One region of the Paenibacillus andongensis genome, then DNA from elsewhere that is predicted to be linked to it. Evidence: a T-box and tRNA genes for the amino acid it is inferred to sense, from the RefSeq annotation. Region 1 holds a T-box; the other regions hold tRNA genes.
The links. A T-box is a leader RNA that pairs with one kind of tRNA and senses whether it is charged. The one in region 1 lies ahead of metG (methionine--tRNA ligase), so its partner is inferred to be a tRNA-Met.

Region 1 (4,909 bases):
TCCAAAGATTTGAATCCTTCGCCTTGAATGGCAGAAAAATGAACGAATACATCGTCGCCGGTTTCCCTTTGAATGAAGCCAAACCCTTTTTCCGCATTAAACCACTTAACAGTACCTGTTTCCATTTGTAAATAACCTCCAAAGTTTAAATGCCCCCAACAACAAAACCGGACTATTCACTAGTATATCTCAAAGAAGACGCAAAATCTGTTGAAATATGTCTCAAAAAAATATCTAAAGTATTTTTCAGATTAATCAATGGCTTTTTAGTCGGTGTACCTCCTCTTCAATTCGACTAACGTCAATCCTTTGGAACAATACTTCAACTTGTGTTAACTCTCTTCCATCTGGACACTCAACATATTCCCAGGTGGGAACAGATAAGCTTAGAAAACCTCGAATCTTTATACAGGAAAAAGGTACAAATGGTTCCAATAGGTTCGACAGATTAGCAATGATTTGAACACATGTATTAAGAGTATGACTACATGAGTCCACATTTTCTTTGATCTGGTTCCAAGGTTTTTGTTCATCAAAATATTTATTACAGCTACGAATGAACGTAAATACGGTCTCCAACGCTTCTTTTAGCTTTCCTTTCTCAATAAGCTCTCCACATCGAATATACAGGTCTTCAATTTGATCTTTAATGTTAATATCTATCACACCATGAGGGATTTTACCTTCATAAAATTTTTCAATAAATACTAAACTTCGATTCACAAAATTCCCAAACGCACCAAGCAATTCCCCATTATGGCTATAAATAAATTCTCTCCAAGAGAAATCCGTATCCCGATTTTCTGGACCATTGGCAATTAGGAAATACCGTAGTGAATCCGCATCATACCTCCCTAATAGATAGGGTACCCATACTGCCCAGTTTCGACTTGTTGAAAATTTTCTTCCTTCTAAAGTAAGAAATTCGCTAGAAACGATTTGATCTGGCAGGTGCAAATTCTTCAAACCCAGCAGAATAGCTGGCCAAATTAACGTATGAAAAGGGATATTATCCTTCCCATGGATATAGTAGGCTCTTACACCTTCTTTGGACCAAAACTTCTCCCACGATTCACCACTCTGATTGGCCCACTGCTTACTGGCAGAAAGATACCCACTTACAGCCTCTACCCACACATAAATTTTTTTCCCTTCAAAACCTTCAAGGGGTACATCTACGCCCCAATCCAAGTCCCGAGTAGCAGCTCGATCCTGTAGCCCTTCTCCTAAATAACGTCTTGAAAGTCCAATACCGTTTTCCCTCCACCCATCCGCCTGATCAACAAAGCTTTCTAGCTCATTTTGAAATTTCGATAGTGCCAGAAAGTAATGATCAGAAAACCTTGATGATGGACTCCCATTGCATAACTTACATGAACGATTATGCAGCTCCAAAGGATCCAATAATGCTGAACAGGCGTCACATTGATCACCACGAGCTGCACTGCCACAATGAGGACAGTTCCCTTCAACGTAACGGTCTGGCAGAAAACGATCGCAACCGTTACAGTAAGTTTGTTCAACTGCTTTTTTATACAGAACACCATTATCCAGTAGTTGATTAAAAACCTCTTGTACAACTTCGCGGTGAAACGGATCATCCGTTCGAGTATAAATGTCGTAGGAAAATCCAATTTGACGGAAACAATCTACAAACTCATTATGGTATCTGTCGGTAATTACTAGAGGGGAAACACCTTCTTTGTTAGCTTGAATTGAAATTGGCGTTCCGTGACAATCACTTCCTGATACATAAAGTACTTCTTCTCCCTTTAACCGAAAATACCGCGCAATCACGTCACCTGGCAGTAAACTCGATACTCTTCCTAAGTGAAGTGATCCGTTTGCGTAGGGCCACGCTCCTCCAATAAAAATGCTCATTTTCAATTTCCTCCCTATTATAAAAATTCTTGATAACAAAAAAAGCCCTCGCCCTCAAAAAGGACGAAAGCTGTCGCTCACGTGTTTCCACCTAAATTTACCAATCCCTCACGGTGACCGGCCTCTACAGGTACGTCACCACATGAGGTGATTATACCCTGGCACGTTAACGGGTGCACCCGGTGCGGCCTACTACCTCACTGGGAGGATTCGATGCACAGCTCTGAGACCATGTTCGTCAGACGTTTCTTTACTCCTTTTCACCTACCGGAGCTCTCTGTTAAAAGAACGGGGTCCAACTACTCTTTCTCGTCGTTGCCTTATTCATATTCCTTATATAGCCAATTATAATTATATATTTCCAAAAATCAATTTAATTTTCAAAAAACTCTAGGATATGATTAAAGTTACCGCGACAAGTTACTCCCTGAATCGATTCAACTAACGTTCCTCGTTAGCTTAATCCATCTAGATAACTTTTAGGACGAAATAATGAAAAAGCATCACCACGTGATTGGTTCTCTACATGTTCATCCATCCACCATACTCCATATGAATAAAAATATGTCCCTTTTTGTGTAGGTGCATGAAAACTATTTTCTTTCACCACAACTTCTGTAAGTTTCCCTTCATTGATTTGCTCGACATGGTATTTGTTCGGTTGCGGCTCATAATTCATAACGAACTTAATAACTTCACCAGGTTGTACTGAAACTGGATTCTCGCCTTTTAAGAGTTCAGCTGGACCAATTGTATCCACACATTTCCCTTGATTTTTTGATTGCCAGCAATATGTGCCGAGTTTTGTCTCATACATTCGGCTACCAATCTGAATCTCAGCCTTAGGCGGTTGCTCTCCCTCAAGGTTCTTACCTATTGGCTGTTTTTCACCATTTGATTGAGTACCAGAACAACCAACTGAGCCCATAAGCATAAGAGTCATCACGAAAAACAATAGAAATCTCTTCAAATCCAGTCCCTCCAGTCTTTATAACGACGTTTATTGTTCAAACGAAAGAACAAGTATTAAGGTTGCAATCAAAAATATAGGGATTAGTGAGCAACATGTATGACTCGTCATTTTCATAATTCCCGTAACCTCATTGAGCGATTCTGCTCGTTAACGTAATGAAGAAGCTACCGATCGTGTCGGCAGCTTCTTCATTGATGTTTATTCAACTAAAGTTCTGCTGTTACTTTAACGATGTAATCGAACTGAAGCTAAATGCATTAGATCCAAATATCATTGACTGCTGTTAATTCTGACTCAGTCCCACCAGTGTTTACTACGCCCCTGGGCTCTACCAACATGATATGACACTCTTTGTTAGCGAAAGGTTTGTGTTCGACACCCCTTGGTACAATAAACATCTCACCTTGGGAAATCTTTACTTGACCATCGCGGAAATCGATGAACATCTCCCCTTCGAGCACGATAAACACCTCGTCGGTATCTTGATGATCGTGCCATACAAAATCCCCATCTATCTTGACCAATTTAAATTGATAGTCATTCATTTCACCAATGACTTTCGGAGACCAATGTTCATTGAACTTAGATAATTTCTCATTCAGATTAATAGCTTGGTAATGAATATTAATCCCTCCTTTTTCTTGATTTTCAATATACCATATTATTAACTTGGATAGCTTAAAAGATAATATTCATCAATACAGCGTGGGTATCCTGCCCGTTACTTCAACAGACTGCCGATTAAGCCGAGTTATTGCTTTTATCGTTTTTTTCAAACAGATTAAATACATGCTAAGGAAGTGCCAGCTTTCCCAAGTCGAGTTGATTGATCTTATCTTCAGGCAGATTTTTAATCTTATTAACCGTTTTTATACCACTCAACGTAATACTATATTTGTTCTTTAAATACGCATGGATATCATTCATCTCTTCTTCTGTTATTTTAGTTATACTCTGTTCTCCTTTTAGCTTTCCAAGTATGACACCAATGACTTCAGCAGCCAACGAAGTGTTGGCTTGGATACGAGCACTACCATAAGCGACTGCTGAAGCCCCCACGTTCTTACCCGCTAGAATTACATTTGAATAACCTTTTGGAATAAAAGATCGTAAGGGCATCCCATATTTGTCTGGGTCTCCACTATGCTGACCCCAAGTATGGCTAGCTGTTCCTTGCAGATCTATGGGGTATCCCCCAATACTTACGTTATCCCAGAACATCTTTCCACTCATAAGATCTGATGCTTGCAGGACATATTCAGTTTGGTAACGGTTATAATCACGTATGTATAAGTAGTTTGGATAGCCGTTGATTTCAGCCTTTTCCCAACCTGGCAGTTCTTGGCGAAGATGAGGTAGGATACGTATCGTTTCCGATTTCCCCAAGTCTATTGCCCTTTGGATGCTTCCATTGTTAGAAGGATCGACATTAAATAGTAAAAGGGCGTTTATCAGCACCTCACCGTCTCGTTGGTTGATCGTGTTTAACCCACGAAGAAACACTTCCCTGTTACTTGGAGTGAAATTTGCCCCGACATTCCCGAAGCCCCACGTAAATTTATCTGTAACAGTAGAAGTAGAACCATATTTATCCTCAATTTCTTTTCTAGTTAAACGATTGATTTCCGTTTGGAACTTCTCCCAATCTACATTGCGAAATTTCATCATTACCGAAGACGCCATGTAATCTTTTGTTCCACCAAATACGGTTTCGATACCTGGAATGCGTTCTAATCCTATGCCACCTGTTAAAGCATTGAAATCTGTATTCTCTACCCAGTAGTTAGCACTGATGGTCTTTTCTAAACCATCTGCTGTGCGATAAGTAATTGAATTAATTTTCTGTGTTGACGTCCCAATATTCTTTGCCTTATCCACGTTAATAATTGTGATACCAGATTCCATTGGTATCCCTTTAATAAGTGAGTTATAGTATTGTTCAAATTCATTTGCCTTACGAATCTCACCTTTTTTGTAGCGAATAAATAAGTCTTTGACTCTTCCTTGAAGCAATGAATTATTTTGATCATCGATTGGTTCATCCAAAAACTGCAT
Region 2 (4,909 bases), 3.2 Mb from region 1:
GGAGAAGGACAGCGCAAGCTCAATGTACCTCCCATTCAAAACCTCCTGCGTCAGGGGCTTAAAGCAATTGACGAGGCTGGGTGGATAGCCGATAGCCGACCTTTCTTCCAATTAGACGAAGCTGCTCAAAAGCGCATCATGCTCCAAATCAGTGATGCCAGCTACCCTCCAACGGAAGCTTGGGATGACATCCCACAAAAAGCACTGTTTCATAAACTCCTTCAGTTAAGTGTAGAGGCCTATTACTCACATCCTTTAGTATGGTCGGAGATCGGTTATGGCGGCCCTGCCTATCCTCGCGGATATGTAAGAACTGAACTTGGCCAACTTGACCCTTGGGAGGCAGTGAGGAGCCCTGAAGTGGAGAGATGAATTTCTCCCAGATTGTATATTATTGAACTTGCGAGTTCTTAATTTGCGGAGAATGTTTTTTACGGTGAATTGCATTGCCTGCAGTCACTCATCTACAATGGAAGAGAGCTTTACAAGATGAAAGGAGAAGTGACTTCCATGGCTATCGCAGAATTCACCATTATCCCTATTGGGACAACCACCACCAGCCTCAGCGGTTATGTCGCAGATCTGCACAAAGAACTAGAAAAGCATGCAGATATATCGTTTGAAATGACGCCTATGGGCACCATACTAGAGGGTCCGTTAGACCGCCTGCTAGAAGTCATTCGTGCCGTCCACGAAGTCCCATTTACGAATGGTGCAGAGCGTGTCTCCACATCCATCAAAATCGACGATCGCCGTGATAAAACGGCCTCTATGAAGCAAAAAATGAAATCAGTTGCAGACAAGTTGAAATAGAAAAAAAGCATCCGGTTTATGGATGCTTTTTCTTTATATAAAACAAAAAAAGACCTCACGGCCTTCTACGTTTACTATTAAAAGTGAGTCATGTAGGATTCGAACCTACGACACCCTGATTAAAAGTCAGGTGCTCTACCAACTGAGCTAATGACTCAAGGTAAAATGGAGGCTGATGGATTCGAACCACCGAACTCGAAGAGAGCAGATTTACAGTCTGCCGTGTTTAGCCACTTCACTAAGCCTCCAGATGAGAGATAACCATGCTGCTTTGATGCAGCACAACCATCTCAATGGCTCGGGACGGAATCGAACCGCCGACACGAGGATTTTCAGTCCTCTGCTCTACCGACTGAGCTACCGAGCCTTATGTAATTGTCTTTAGCTTGTCCTAATTCACTAAAAAAATAAATGGCGGAGCTGACGGGATTCGAACCCGCGGTCTCCTGCGTGACAGGCAGGCATGTTAGGCCACTACACCACAGCTCCGTATTACAAAAGTTAAACCATAAAAATGGTGCCGTCGAGAGGACTTGAACCCCCAACCTACTGATTACAAGTCAGTTGCTCTACCAGTTGAGCTACAACGGCATAAAGATAAAAATGGTGGAGGCTGACGGGATCGAACCGCCGACCCTCTGCTTGTAAGGCAGATGCTCTCCCAGCTGAGCTAAGCCTCCGACTGGATTGGTTTTATGGTAGCGGCAGAGGGGCTCGAACCCCCGACCTTACGGGTATGAACCGTACGCTCTAGCCAGCTGAGCTACGCCGCCACATAAAAGGTATATATATTTGGAAACTGGCGGAGAGAGAGGGATTCGAACCCTCGCACCACTTACGCAGTCTAACCCCTTAGCAGAGGGTCCCCTTATAGCCACTTGGGTATCTCTCCAAGATATATATACATTCAGGAAATAGTATTCCCTGAAAACTAGATACGAAACTTGCGTAAAGTGAACATTTAGGGTTCAAACTGAGAGACTTTGACTTTCGTCAAAGATCCCTATATTAGGTTAAGCCCTCGACCGATTAGTATTCGTCAGCTGCATGCATTGCTGCACTTCCACCTCGAACCTATCAACCTCGTCGTCTACAAGGGGTCTTACATACTGGGAAATCTCATCTTGAGGGGGGCTTCGCGCTTAGATGCTTTCAGCGCTTATCCCCTCCGTACATAGCTACCCAGCGATGCCTCTGGCGAGACAACTGGTACACCAGCGGTACGTCCATCCCGGTCCTCTCGTACTAAGGACAGCTCCTCTCAAATTTCCTACGCCCGCGACAGATAGGGACCGAACTGTCTCACGACGTTCTGAACCCAGCTCGCGTACCGCTTTAATGGGCGAACAGCCCAACCCTTGGGACCTACTTCAGCCCCAGGATGCGATGAGCCGACATCGAGGTGCCAAACCTCCCCGTCGATGTGGACTCTTGGGGGAGATAAGCCTGTTATCCCCAGGGTAGCTTTTATCCGTTGAGCGATGGCCCTTCCATTCGGTACCACCGGATCACTAAGTCCGACTTTCGTCCCTGCTCGACTTGTAGGTCTCGCAGTCAAGCTCCCTTATGCCTTTGCACTCTGCGAATGATTTCCAACCATTCTGAGGGAACCTTTAAACGCCTCCGTTACATTTTAGGAGGCGACCGCCCCAGTCAAACTGCCCACCTGACACTGTCCCCATACCGGATTACGGTACCAGGTTAGAACTCCGATACGATCAGGGTGGTATCCCAACGGCGCCTCCACCCAAGCTGGCGCTCAGGCTTCAAAGGCTCCCACCTATCCTGTACAGATCGTACCAAAGTCCAATATCAAGCTGCAGTAAAGCTCCATGGGGTCTTTCCGTCTTGTCGCGGGTAACCTGCATCTTCACAGGTATTAAAATTTCACCGGATCTCTCGTTGAGACAGCGCCCAAGTCGTTACGCCATTCGTGCGGGTCAGAATTTACCTGACAAGGAATTTCGCTACCTTAGGACCGTTATAGTTACGGCCGCCGTTTACTGGGGCTTCAATTCATAGCTTCGGGTTTAACCCCTAACCACTCCTCTTAACCTTCCAGCACCGGGCAGGCGTCAGCCCGTATACTTCGCCTTGCGGCTTCGCACAGACCTGTGTTTTTGCTAAACAGTCGCTTGGGCCTTTTCACTGCGGCCCCCTCGGGCTATTCACCCTACCGAGGCACCCCTTCTCCCGAAGTTACGGGGTCATTTTGCCGAGTTCCTTAACGAGAGTTCTTCCGCGCGCCTTAGAATTCTCTTCTCACCCACCTGTGTCGGTTTGCGGTACGGGCACCTTCGCCTGGCTAGAAGCTTTTCTTGGCAGTGTGAACTCATGACCTTCGGTACTTAAAGTTTCCCTCCCCATCACAGCCCAGCCTTACGGTTAGCGGATTTGCCTACTAACCAGCCTCACTGCTTGGACGAGCATCCATCAGCTCGCGTCACTATCCTTCTGCGTCACTCCATCGCTCATAACGGCTACGGTGGTACAGGAATTTCCACCTGTTGTCCATCGACTACGCCTTTCGGCCTCGCCTTAGGTCCCGACTTACCCTGAGCGGACGAGCCTTCCTCAGGAACCCTTAGGTTTTCGGCGGATCAGATTCTCACTGATCTTTTCGTTACTTATACCGGCATTCTCACTTGTATGCGCTCCACCTGTCCTTACGGTCAGAATTCAACGTACATACAACGCTCCCCTACCCATGCACATACGTGCAAGCCATAGCTTCGGTGGCGTGTTTAGCCCCGTTACATTTTCGGCGCAGAGTCACTCGACCAGTGAGCTATTACGCACTCTTTCAATGGTGGCTGCTTCTAAGCCAACATCCTGGTTGTCTGTGCAACTCCACATCCTTTCCCACTTAACACACACTTGGGGACCTTAGCTGATGGTCTGGGCTGTTTCCCTTTTGACAATGGATCTTAGCACTCACTGTCTGACTCCCGGATTTAAGTTTGTGGCATTCAGAGTTTGACTGGACTTGGTAACCCTTGGCGGGCCCCGCACCCAATCAGTGCTTTACCTCCACAACTCCACATCCGAGGCTAGCCCTAAAGCTATTTCGGGGAGAACCAGCTATCTCCGAGTTCGATTGGAATTTCTCCGCTACCCCCACCTCATCCCCGCATTTTTCAACATGCGTGGGTTCGGGCCTCCAGTGAGTGTTACCTCACCTTCACCCTGGACAGGGGTAGATCACACGGTTTCGGGTCTACGTCCACGTACTCAAGCGCCCTATTCAGACTCGCTTTCGCTGCGGCTCCGCCTTTTCAGCTTAACCTCGCACGGGAACGTAACTCGCCGGTTCATTCTACAAAAGGCACGCCATCACCCATATAGAGGGCTCTGACTTCTTGTAAGCACACGGTTTCAGGTTCTTTTTCACTCCGCTTCCGCGGTGCTTTTCACCTTTCCCTCACGGTACTGCTTCACTATCGGTCACTAGGGAGTATTTAGCCTTGGCAGATGGTCCTGCCGGATTCCGACGGGGTTTCACGTGACCCGCCGTACTCAGGATACCTCTAGGGGTTTCGTTCGATTTAAGCTACAGGGCTTTTACCTTCTATGCCGGACCTTTCCAGATCACTTCGCCTACCGAACTAACCCCATATCGAGGTCCTACAACCCCAAGGAGCAAGCTCCTTGGTTTGGGCTATTCCGCTTTCGCTCGCCGCTACTGACGGAATCACTTTTGTTTTCTTTTCCTCCAGGTACTTAGATGTTTCAGTTCCCTGGGTATGCCTCTACTAAAGCTATGTATTCACTTTAGAGTAACTGCGCATTACCACAGCTGGGTTCCCCCATTCGGACATCCCCGGATCAAAGCCTGCTTACGGCTCCCCGAGGCATTTCGTCGTTCGCCACGTCCTTCTTCGGCTCCTAGTGCCTAGGCATCCTCCGTGTGCTCTTTCTAGCTTAACCTAGAAAAAAACATTTGAAAATTTCGCAAGATCCGAAGATCATGCTACCTAAGTTCTTACTTTACGTTTTGTTTCGTTATCTAGTTTTCAAGGAACAACTGTAATCTGTGATTCGCATTTCTTTGCCCTATTTCAGCGGCGAAAGTTATCTTATCACATCTTATTGCCTC
Region 3 (4,909 bases), 2.6 Mb from region 1:
AACCTAAGGGTTCCTGAGGAAGGCTCGTCCGCTCAGGGTAAGTCGGGACCTAAGGCGAGGCCGAAAGGCGTAGTCGATGGACAACAGGTGGAAATTCCTGTACCACCGTAGCCGTTATGAGCGATGGAGTGACGCAGAAGGATAGTGACGCGAGCTGATGGATGCTCGTCCAAGCAGTGAGGCTGGTTAGTAGGCAAATCCGCTAACCGTAAGGCTGGGCTGTGATGGGGAGGGAAACTTTAAGTACCGAAGGTCATGAGTTCACACTGCCAAGAAAAGCTTCTAGCCAGGCGAAGGTGCCCGTACCGCAAACCGACACAGGTGGGTGAGAAGAGAATTCTAAGGCGCGCGGAAGAACTCTCGTTAAGGAACTCGGCAAAATGACCCCGTAACTTCGGGAGAAGGGGTGCCTCGGTAGGGTGAATAGCCCGAGGGGGCCGCAGTGAAAAGGCCCAAGCGACTGTTTAGCAAAAACACAGGTCTGTGCGAAGCCGCAAGGCGAAGTATACGGGCTGACGCCTGCCCGGTGCTGGAAGGTTAAGAGGAGTGGTTAGGGGCAACCCGAAGCTATGAATTGAAGCCCCAGTAAACGGCGGCCGTAACTATAACGGTCCTAAGGTAGCGAAATTCCTTGTCAGGTAAATTCTGACCCGCACGAATGGCGTAACGACTTGGGCGCTGTCTCAACGAGAGATCCGGTGAAATTTTAATACCTGTGAAGATGCAGGTTACCCGCGACAAGACGGAAAGACCCCATGGAGCTTTACTGCAGCTTGATATTGGACTTTGGTACGATCTGTACAGGATAGGTGGGAGCCTTTGAAGCCTGAGCGCCAGCTTGGGTGGAGGCGCCGTTGGGATACCACCCTGATCGTATCGGAGTTCTAACCTGGTACCGTAATCCGGTATGGGGACAGTGTCAGGTGGGCAGTTTGACTGGGGCGGTCGCCTCCTAAAATGTAACGGAGGCGTTTAAAGGTTCCCTCAGAATGGTTGGAAATCATTCGCAGAGTGCAAAGGCATAAGGGAGCTTGACTGCGAGACCTACAAGTCGAGCAGGGACGAAAGTCGGACTTAGTGATCCGGTGGTACCGAATGGAAGGGCCATCGCTCAACGGATAAAAGCTACCCTGGGGATAACAGGCTTATCTCCCCCAAGAGTCCACATCGACGGGGAGGTTTGGCACCTCGATGTCGGCTCATCGCATCCTGGGGCTGAAGTAGGTCCCAAGGGTTGGGCTGTTCGCCCATTAAAGCGGTACGCGAGCTGGGTTCAGAACGTCGTGAGACAGTTCGGTCCCTATCTGTCGCGGGCGTAGGAAATTTGAGAGGAGCTGTCCTTAGTACGAGAGGACCGGGATGGACGTACCGCTGGTGTACCAGTTGTCTCGCCAGAGGCATCGCTGGGTAGCTATGTACGGAGGGGATAAGCGCTGAAAGCATCTAAGCGCGAAGCCCCCCTCAAGATGAGATTTCCCAGTATGTAAGACCCCTTGTAGACGACGAGGTTGATAGGTTCGAGGTGGAAGTGCAGCAATGCATGCAGCTGACGAATACTAATCGGTCGAGGGCTTAACCAAAACCCTGAGTGTTACTTTACGCAAGTTTCGTATCTAGTTTTCAAGGCGCAAACCACGCTTTGACTGTTTGGTGATGATGGCGGAGGGGACCCACGCGTTCCCATCTCGAACACGACCGTTAAGCCCTCCAGCGTCGATGGTACTTGAACCGCAGGGTTCTGGGAGAGTAGAACGTTGCCAAGCAGTACCCGCAAGGGTATTAGCAACAATTGTAGGGATCATATCTAACTATGACGCGGGGTGGAGCAGCCCGGTAGCTCGTCGGGCTCATAACCCGAAGGCCGCAGGTTCAAATCCTGCCCCCGCAACCAATGATGCGAGTCATTAGCTCAGTTGGTAGAGCACCTGACTTTTAATCAGGGTGTCGTAGGTTCGAATCCTACATGACTCACCATTTGCCTTATTTACAGCATGCGCGTATGGCGGAATTGGCAGACGCACTAGACTTAGGATCTAGCGGGCGACCGTGGGGGTTCAAGTCCCTCTACGCGCATCAATCATCCCCAAGTCGTACGATACGGCTTGGGGATCCCTATGCGGAAGTGGCTCAGCGGTAGAGCATCGCCTTGCCAAGGCGAGGGTCGCGGGTTCGATCCCCGTCTTCCGCTCCATTTTATTAAGCGCCCTTAGCTCAGCTGGATAGAGTATTTGACTACGAATCAAAAGGTCGGGAGTTCGAATCTCTCAGGGCGCGCCATTTTTTTTAGAATATCATAGTAGTTCCGGGACGTAGCTCAGCTTGGTAGAGCACCTGCTTTGGGAGCAGGGGGTCGCATGTTCAAATCGTGTCGTCCCGATCATATTAAAGCATAATTTAGTAGTGAATTCACTGCTAGATTATGCTTTTTTTTGTGGAGCTCGGCTTGAAGCGGCAATTAGGATGACAGTTAAAGCATGAAGATGACATTTTCATTGTAGATGAAGGCGATCAAGACTTACCCTTGCGGTATTGAGTTTATTGAACGTACCCACTCAAAACCTCTTTCTCACTTATAAGTTAACTGAGAAGAGGTTATTTTTACCTATAAAAATAGAGGAAGATGTCAAATCATGTCGAATGAAATATGAACAGATTATTGGTCTAAGGGGAGAGTTAGATGAAAATAAGTCATTCAAAATGGATAGCAGCTTTAATTGTTACAATCGGATTGCTGCTAGGGTTACCTAATATTGATAAGGTTTCAGCAACGGTTTTGCCGGGTGGCGCAGGTGTTTCAGCTGCTTCCATTGAAGTCACCGTGAAAAATCCAGAGTCAAAACCAGTTAGCTCAGCAAAGGTTGTTGTTACTTCACCGAATTTACCGTTTCCATTACGAATTCAGTTAGATGGGAATGGATATGGCAAACTAGAAAATTTGCCAGTTGCAAATTATAACATCTACATCTCAGCTCCTGGGTATTTCAACGATACATATATTGGCGGTCAAGTTAGTGGTAACTATCAGCATGAAGTAACGTTGGAGCATAGGAGTGGTCAAGTTGAAATAATGAATTTTTATATTTATGACCCTTTTGAATACTCTTCTCTAGATCAAATTAAAGGGACTGTTTATTGGAGCACATACGGTACAATACCACAGGATAGCAAAATAAATATTAATTTTTTTGATAATAATAACACGGTAGTTGGTAATGTTTATTCTGGTATTAATCCTAATGCTAATATTTACACAGTGCCGGTTGGGATTTCCATCCCAGCGGGAGCGACAAGGATAGGCTTGGAGTTGCAGTCAGAATCATCTGTCTTGGCTCAGGTGACACGTCCGATTTGGAAATCATCCTTGTATTCGCCTGGTCAAGTACTTTTCAAGGATACTAATCCGGCCGGCGGAGTTATTGATGGAGTACTGAATTGGACTGGATCTGTGAATGAATCTCAAGTTACAGGCTACCGAGTTTTTTATCGTACCAAGAATGCACTAAATATAGAGCATCATTTGGGTGTTGTCGAAAAAAGGGCGGATAAAATTTATCAGTTTACTCTGCCAACGCTGCCAACAGATGTCGCAGAAATCGGAGTAGTAGTAAATAACAGCAATGGAGAAGAACCTGGAAGTTGGCCCATTCTATCCATGTATGATAATCGTTTATCGGATCCATTAACGTCTGTCCCTATAACATCCAATTTGCCTGTACCGAGGATTGTCGAAGGGCAGCTGAATTACCCGAAAGCAGGGAAAATAGCTGGTTGGTTAAGATGGGAAGTAACGTCAGATCGTAATATGCTTCTTCAACTAGCGGGTCAAACCATTTATTTTACCGATGCACATGGTACAAAATTACAACTGATCGGTTCTGCCTTTGAACCTCGTATCAATGATAATACTATGAATTATAACAGTCTAAATATTAACGAGCTTATCAGCATCCCGAATGGCGCAACGCAGATTGCGATATACTCTGTGCTAGAAAATGGCAAAGAGAATGACATACCAGCTTATTATCCGCTTCCCCCAACGATTCAATTCATTGATTGGGACGAGCACTATCGCAGTATCCGTGGACATATCACATGGAGTCAAGACAACGATGAGTCGAACATTAAGGCGTACTATGCTTATTTTACAGGGTATAATGTGATTCCGGTTGAAATAGGCCATGTACCTATAGGGGCACCATGGAGACTCTCTATACCTTCTTCTATCACGATTCCACAAGGAACAAATTTAATATCGATTTATACAATGGACTATAATAACCACTTGTCTCCTTATGGCTCACCGGTCTATATTTATGACAATACTACGTCTTATCAGGTACAAAATGCGCTTAAGCAAAAATACTTTACGGGAACTACAGCAATCGACATCGAACAGATCCTGCTAACTCTCAACAATCCGTCTAACCCTTTCTCCCAAATTAGTAAAGAGGACACAAAGCTCTTGTTATCACTCATTAAGCCGATTATGTCAGCTAACTAGATCTTTATAACTAGAAAAGGTCAGTCTATTTCATCAGAAATAGGCTGGTCTTTTTCCTTTTGTTGCGGGATCTACGCAAGTGATCTGACAGAAATCGAGAGAATAATCCAAGAAATTAACAAAAAATGAGTAATTATATAGCAATATGAGTAAAAAAATATTAAAATAATGGAAATTTTTATTTATAATAGAGGAGAATCTCCTTATTAAGAAGAACTAGTACTAATTAAATAGTTGGGGAAGTTTATTTGAGAAGAATAAGAGGTACATCTATGCAGAATTCATTGTTTTTTAAAAATGTGATAAATTCTGATTCCATCTTCGAATCGATCGGACAATTGAGTGATATCGCCAAGAAAACAATTGGCTGCGAGCATATCTCTCTCTTTCTTATAGATGAGAAACATC
Region 4 (4,909 bases), 2.5 Mb from region 1:
GGCGCGCGGAAGAACTCTCGTTAAGGAACTCGGCAAAATGACCCCGTAACTTCGGGAGAAGGGGTGCCTCGGTAGGGTGAATAGCCCGAGGGGGCCGCAGTGAAAAGGCCCAAGCGACTGTTTAGCAAAAACACAGGTCTGTGCGAAGCCGCAAGGCGAAGTATACGGGCTGACGCCTGCCCGGTGCTGGAAGGTTAAGAGGAGTGGTTAGGGGTTAAACCCGAAGCTATGAATTGAAGCCCCAGTAAACGGCGGCCGTAACTATAACGGTCCTAAGGTAGCGAAATTCCTTGTCAGGTAAATTCTGACCCGCACGAATGGCGTAACGACTTGGGCGCTGTCTCAACGAGAGATCCGGTGAAATTTTAATACCTGTGAAGATGCAGGTTACCCGCGACAAGACGGAAAGACCCCATGGAGCTTTACTGCAGCTTGATATTGGACTTTGGTACGATCTGTACAGGATAGGTGGGAGCCTTTGAAGCCTGAGCGCCAGCTTGGGTGGAGGCGCCGTTGGGATACCACCCTGATCGTATCGGAGTTCTAACCTGGTACCGTAATCCGGTATGGGGACAGTGTCAGGTGGGCAGTTTGACTGGGGCGGTCGCCTCCTAAAATGTAACGGAGGCGTTTAAAGGTTCCCTCAGAATGGTTGGAAATCATTCGCAGAGTGCAAAGGCATAAGGGAGCTTGACTGCGAGACCTACAAGTCGAGCAGGGACGAAAGTCGGACTTAGTGATCCGGTGGTACCGAATGGAAGGGCCATCGCTCAACGGATAAAAGCTACCCTGGGGATAACAGGCTTATCTCCCCCAAGAGTCCACATCGACGGGGAGGTTTGGCACCTCGATGTCGGCTCATCGCATCCTGGGGCTGAAGTAGGTCCCAAGGGTTGGGCTGTTCGCCCATTAAAGCGGTACGCGAGCTGGGTTCAGAACGTCGTGAGACAGTTCGGTCCCTATCTGTCGCGGGCGTAGGAAATTTGAGAGGAGCTGTCCTTAGTACGAGAGGACCGGGATGGACGTACCGCTGGTGTACCAGTTGTCTCGCCAGAGGCATCGCTGGGTAGCTATGTACGGAGGGGATAAGCGCTGAAAGCATCTAAGCGCGAAGCCCCCCTCAAGATGAGATTTCCCAGTATGTAAGACCCCTTGTAGACGACGAGGTTGATAGGTTCGAGGTGGAAGTGCAGCAATGCATGCAGCTGACGAATACTAATCGGTCGAGGGCTTAACCAATAAACCTAAGAAATTCAAACCTTTACGCAAGTTTCGTATCTAGTTTTCAAGGCGCAAACACGCTTTGACTGTTTGGTGATGATGGCGGAGGGGACCCACGCGTTCCCATCTCGAACACGACCGTTAAGCCCTCCAGCGTCGATGGTACTTGAACCGCAGGGTTCTGGGAGAGTAGAACGTTGCCAAGCAGTTTTCCCTGATAGCTCAGTTGGTAGAGCACTCGACTGTTAATCGAGTTGTCACAGGTTCGAGTCCTGTTCGGGGAGCCATTTTTTATAACATATCAGGCTTTTCATGGAGAGGTGTCCGAGCTGGCCGAAGGAGCACGATTGGAAATCGTGTAGGCGTCACAAGCGTCTCGAGGGTTCGAATCCCTCTCTCTCCGCCACCTATAAACTTATACATAAGAAAAGCCTGTTTACGAGGCCCGTTGGTCAAGTGGTTAAGACACCTCCCTTTCACGGAGGTAACAGGGGTTCGAGTCCCCTACGGGTCACCATCCATTTTCTAGTAATATCCCATGGAGGCTTAGCTCAGCTGGGAGAGCATCTGCCTTACAAGCAGAGGGTCGGCGGTTCGATCCCGTCAGCCTCCACCATATTTTATCCTTAATCAAATATCATGCTAGTAATGTCGCGGGGTGGAGCAGCCCGGTAGCTCGTCGGGCTCATAACCCGAAGGCCGCAGGTTCAAATCCTGCCCCCGCAACCAAACTCTTACTGAGAGAGTTGTTTTACATAGTGTGGAGCTGTGGTGTAGTGGCCCAACATGCCTGCCTGTCACGCAGGAGACCGCGGGTTCGAATCCCGTCAGCTCCGCCATTTTTTTATTTCTGGACGTGAGTCATTAGCTCAGTTGGTAGAGCACCTGACTTTTAATCAGGGTGTCGTAGGTTCGAATCCTACATGACTCAGTATTTATAGGGATCTTTAGACTTAGTCTAAAGTCTCTCTGATTTCGCGGTCATGGCGGAATTGGCAGACGCGCACGGTTCAGGTCCGTGTGGGCTAACCCCCCGTGGAGGTTCGAGTCCTCTTGACCGCATCATACTTTTAAAAGAAACTCTTCGATAAATTCGAAGGGTTTCTTTTTTTACTTTAATTATCATCTCGCTGCCAAGAAGGTAGGTCGACGCGGCGTGTGGTATTTGATGATTAGCTCATATTCAAATAGCGTGAGATCAGGGGTTCGATCCCGCTAAGTACTTGGGTTTCCGAGTGTTTAGCGGCTTTTCGTGGGTAAATCGTAATGGATTGTCGCTTCAATTTGTCTAAGATCATGAAAAACCTTATAAGGAAGACGGCGGCTCTCTTTTTTTAACCAGTTTTAAACTTTGTCTGCTATAGTCGGAGAATAAAGTTGAGTTTTGTAAACAATTGGGGAGATGGCGCAAATTGGTTAGCGAAAAGGGTTCAGTTGTCACCTAAGTGAATTTGGCGGTTTCGAACTTGGTATTTAGCGTTATTTACATATGACCGCTTGCCTATTCGGAGGCGATCGTTTTACGTGATTAGGTAGAGGGGAATTAATTAGTTAATGGGAGAGAGTATTGCACATGACACAACGATTATCATCAGCCTTATCCGATTACGAGGCAAGGGATGGGAGCCTTCAAGCCGTGCGGGTTTTCGATTCCCAACCTGCATCGGATAAAGTGCTGATCCTTTTACATGGTGTAACTGAGCCGGGAAAATACTTGGTTCCAATGGCTGAATTTATTGCGAACGAGGGGCTTGCCAACGTAGTTGTGCCTGACCTTAGAGGCTACGGCGACAATCCAGCTCGTCGTGGGGATATCGACTATATTGGACAATTTGACGATGATTTGGAGGATTTAGTTGCTTTGATTCGGAAGCGCCGTCCCGATGCCAAAATCATCATGGGTGGACATTCGCTCGGAGGAGGAACTGTCCTTCGGCAGGCTATTAAGCCTGTGGCGAAGGAAATTTATTCGTTTCTGCTGCTCAGCCCTGCACTGAATAACGGCTCGCCGGTGTTCCGAAAAGGGAATACGAACGAATCCATCACCAATGTTCCGCGGATTGTCCTGCTGATGCTCCTGAATAGCGTTGGCATTCGCCGCTGGAACGGCGCAATCGTTTACCGGAGAATGACGCCGAAGGAACAGCTGCATGGCACGGAGTCGCTGAATCTCAGCTTCCGACTGATGTTGTCGCGCGTGCCCGGCAACAACATCGGCGACTACATATCGCGGCTTACCGCAAATTCCTTTATACTCGTAGGCAGCGAAGACGAAGTGTTCGTGCCGGAGGCGTATCAGCCTATATTTGCTAAGCACAGTAAGCTGGGTATTCACATTTTGCAAGGACATAATCACGATCAAATCATTCAAACGGAGCAAGCTTTGGCAACGATCGGACAATGGATGAAGGAACTTTAAGGGGCATATGTGTAAACAACAAAATATAAATGATATGTTCTATTCCTAGTCTTTGTAGCAGCGGGATGGAGGTTATTCATCACCAAGAAAAAGAGTTTTTGTTAATCCTTTTAGGAGGACTAAAGAAAACTCTTTTTTTGTACAAACTCACCCAATTTTAAGTTGACATTGATTATTATTATCACTAATATCAATGATAGTAGTTATAATCGATGGCGGGGAGAGATCGAATTGAAAACGATTAAATACTGCTGTAGAAATGAAAAATTCGGATCCAAACAAATATATAAGTCCTTGAAAAGCGAATATCCAGACCTGAAGCAAAAAAAGAAGGATTGCTTAGGTAATTGTAAACATTGCAAGAAAGAATGTATCGCCATGATCGGTAAAAAGGAGCTGTTGTGTGCTGCTTCGCCTGATTTACTTTATGCTCAAATCAAACAAATTATTGCTGATTCCAAGGCAGAAAGCGTGATGGCTTGAACTTAACCCTTCTGAAATTGTTACTTCCGTTTGTATTTGTATGCGGAGTTCTGGTAATCTTGTATGTATGGGGAATACGCAAGAGATAACTATACAGAAAGGTGTGTGCAACTATGTTAAATGATACACTTACAGAAGCGCTCAATGAGCAGATGAACTATGAGTTTTACTCTGCGCACGTCTACTTGGCTATTGCTGGTTATTGTGCTGCGGAAAGCTTAGACGGCTTTTCCAACTTTTTTATTGTACAAGCTGAGGAAGAGAAATTCCATGCGATGAAAATTTTTAAATTCATAAATGACCGTGGAAAAAAGGTTAGCTTTGCCGGTATGGATACACCTGTCAATGAGTACAAATCGATTTTAGATGCATTTGAACATGCTTATCAACATGAGCAAGAAGTAACAAGACGTATTTATCATCTATCAGATTTGGCATTGAACGATAGAGAACATGCGACTATGCAGTTTTTGAAATGGTTCATTGATGAACAGGTAGAGGAAGAAGCAATGTTCGACAGCATTATTAACAAATTGAAACGTATTGATAAAGACAGTAACGCCTTCTACATGTTGGATGCTGAATTTGCTCAGCGTTCGTTCACGCCACCGGCAGCGGAATAATTACATACGACTTTTTTATGAGCATGAGACTTACCTATTTCGCGAAATTTGGCGAAGGGTAAGTTTTTTTATATTTGCTGGCATACTGCCTGCCAGGAATCCTTTTATATACTAGGAGAAAATGTAAAGGACCGGACGGCATAACCTTCTCAAATGCCACTGA

Region 2: it encodes a tRNA-Met, which carries the amino acid that the T-box ahead of metG (methionine--tRNA ligase) is inferred to sense. The anticodon was not compared.
Region 3: it encodes a tRNA-Met, which carries the amino acid that the T-box ahead of metG (methionine--tRNA ligase) is inferred to sense. The anticodon was not compared.
Region 4: it encodes a tRNA-Met, which carries the amino acid that the T-box ahead of metG (methionine--tRNA ligase) is inferred to sense. The anticodon was not compared.

The regions. Positions count from the first base shown of each region.
Region 1 covers NZ_CP104467.1:3,511,198-3,516,106, reverse strand. The annotation lists gene NYR53_RS15495 (cold-shock protein) at 1-125, opposite strand, end outside; gene metG (methionine--tRNA ligase) at 256-1,881, opposite strand; T-box leader at 1,938-2,206, opposite strand; gene NYR53_RS15485 (hypothetical protein) at 2,336-2,851, opposite strand; gene NYR53_RS15480 (cupin domain-containing protein) at 3,112-3,477, opposite strand; gene NYR53_RS15475 (FAD-dependent oxidoreductase) at 3,647-4,909, opposite strand, start outside.
Region 2 covers NZ_CP104467.1:282,386-287,294, reverse strand. The annotation lists gene NYR53_RS01330 (gluconate 2-dehydrogenase subunit 3 family protein) at 1-372, shown strand, start outside; gene NYR53_RS01325 (MTH1187 family thiamine-binding protein) at 511-813, shown strand; tRNA gene NYR53_RS01320 (tRNA-Lys) at 898-970, opposite strand; tRNA gene NYR53_RS01315 (tRNA-Tyr) at 980-1,061, opposite strand; tRNA gene NYR53_RS01310 (tRNA-Phe) at 1,108-1,180, opposite strand; tRNA gene NYR53_RS01305 (tRNA-Asp) at 1,226-1,302, opposite strand; tRNA gene NYR53_RS01300 (tRNA-Thr) at 1,329-1,404, opposite strand; tRNA gene NYR53_RS01295 (tRNA-Val) at 1,418-1,493, opposite strand; tRNA gene NYR53_RS01290 (tRNA-Met) at 1,510-1,586, opposite strand; tRNA gene NYR53_RS01285 (tRNA-Ser) at 1,614-1,705, opposite strand; rRNA gene NYR53_RS01280 (23S ribosomal RNA) at 1,823-4,740, opposite strand.
Region 3 covers NZ_CP104467.1:945,025-949,933, forward strand. The annotation lists rRNA gene NYR53_RS04295 (23S ribosomal RNA) at 1-1,580, shown strand, start outside; rRNA gene rrf (5S ribosomal RNA) at 1,647-1,763, shown strand; tRNA gene NYR53_RS04305 (tRNA-Met) at 1,815-1,891, shown strand; tRNA gene NYR53_RS04310 (tRNA-Lys) at 1,899-1,974, shown strand; tRNA gene NYR53_RS04315 (tRNA-Leu) at 1,994-2,073, shown strand; tRNA gene NYR53_RS04320 (tRNA-Gly) at 2,117-2,191, shown strand; tRNA gene NYR53_RS04325 (tRNA-Arg) at 2,201-2,277, shown strand; tRNA gene NYR53_RS04330 (tRNA-Pro) at 2,304-2,377, shown strand; gene NYR53_RS04335 (carboxypeptidase-like regulatory domain-containing protein) at 2,678-4,501, shown strand; gene NYR53_RS04340 (HD-GYP domain-containing protein) at 4,774-4,909, shown strand, end outside.
Region 4 covers NZ_CP104467.1:1,012,162-1,017,070, forward strand. The annotation lists rRNA gene NYR53_RS04585 (23S ribosomal RNA) at 1-1,239, shown strand, start outside; rRNA gene rrf (5S ribosomal RNA) at 1,311-1,427, shown strand; tRNA gene NYR53_RS04595 (tRNA-Asn) at 1,433-1,508, shown strand; tRNA gene NYR53_RS04600 (tRNA-Ser) at 1,536-1,627, shown strand; tRNA gene NYR53_RS04605 (tRNA-Glu) at 1,664-1,738, shown strand; tRNA gene NYR53_RS04610 (tRNA-Val) at 1,762-1,837, shown strand; tRNA gene NYR53_RS04615 (tRNA-Met) at 1,874-1,950, shown strand; tRNA gene NYR53_RS04620 (tRNA-Asp) at 1,984-2,060, shown strand; tRNA gene NYR53_RS04625 (tRNA-Lys) at 2,080-2,152, shown strand; tRNA gene NYR53_RS04630 (tRNA-Leu) at 2,199-2,283, shown strand; gene NYR53_RS04635 (alpha/beta hydrolase) at 2,795-3,640, shown strand; gene NYR53_RS04640 (DUF1450 domain-containing protein) at 3,872-4,123, shown strand; gene NYR53_RS04645 (ferritin) at 4,237-4,746, shown strand.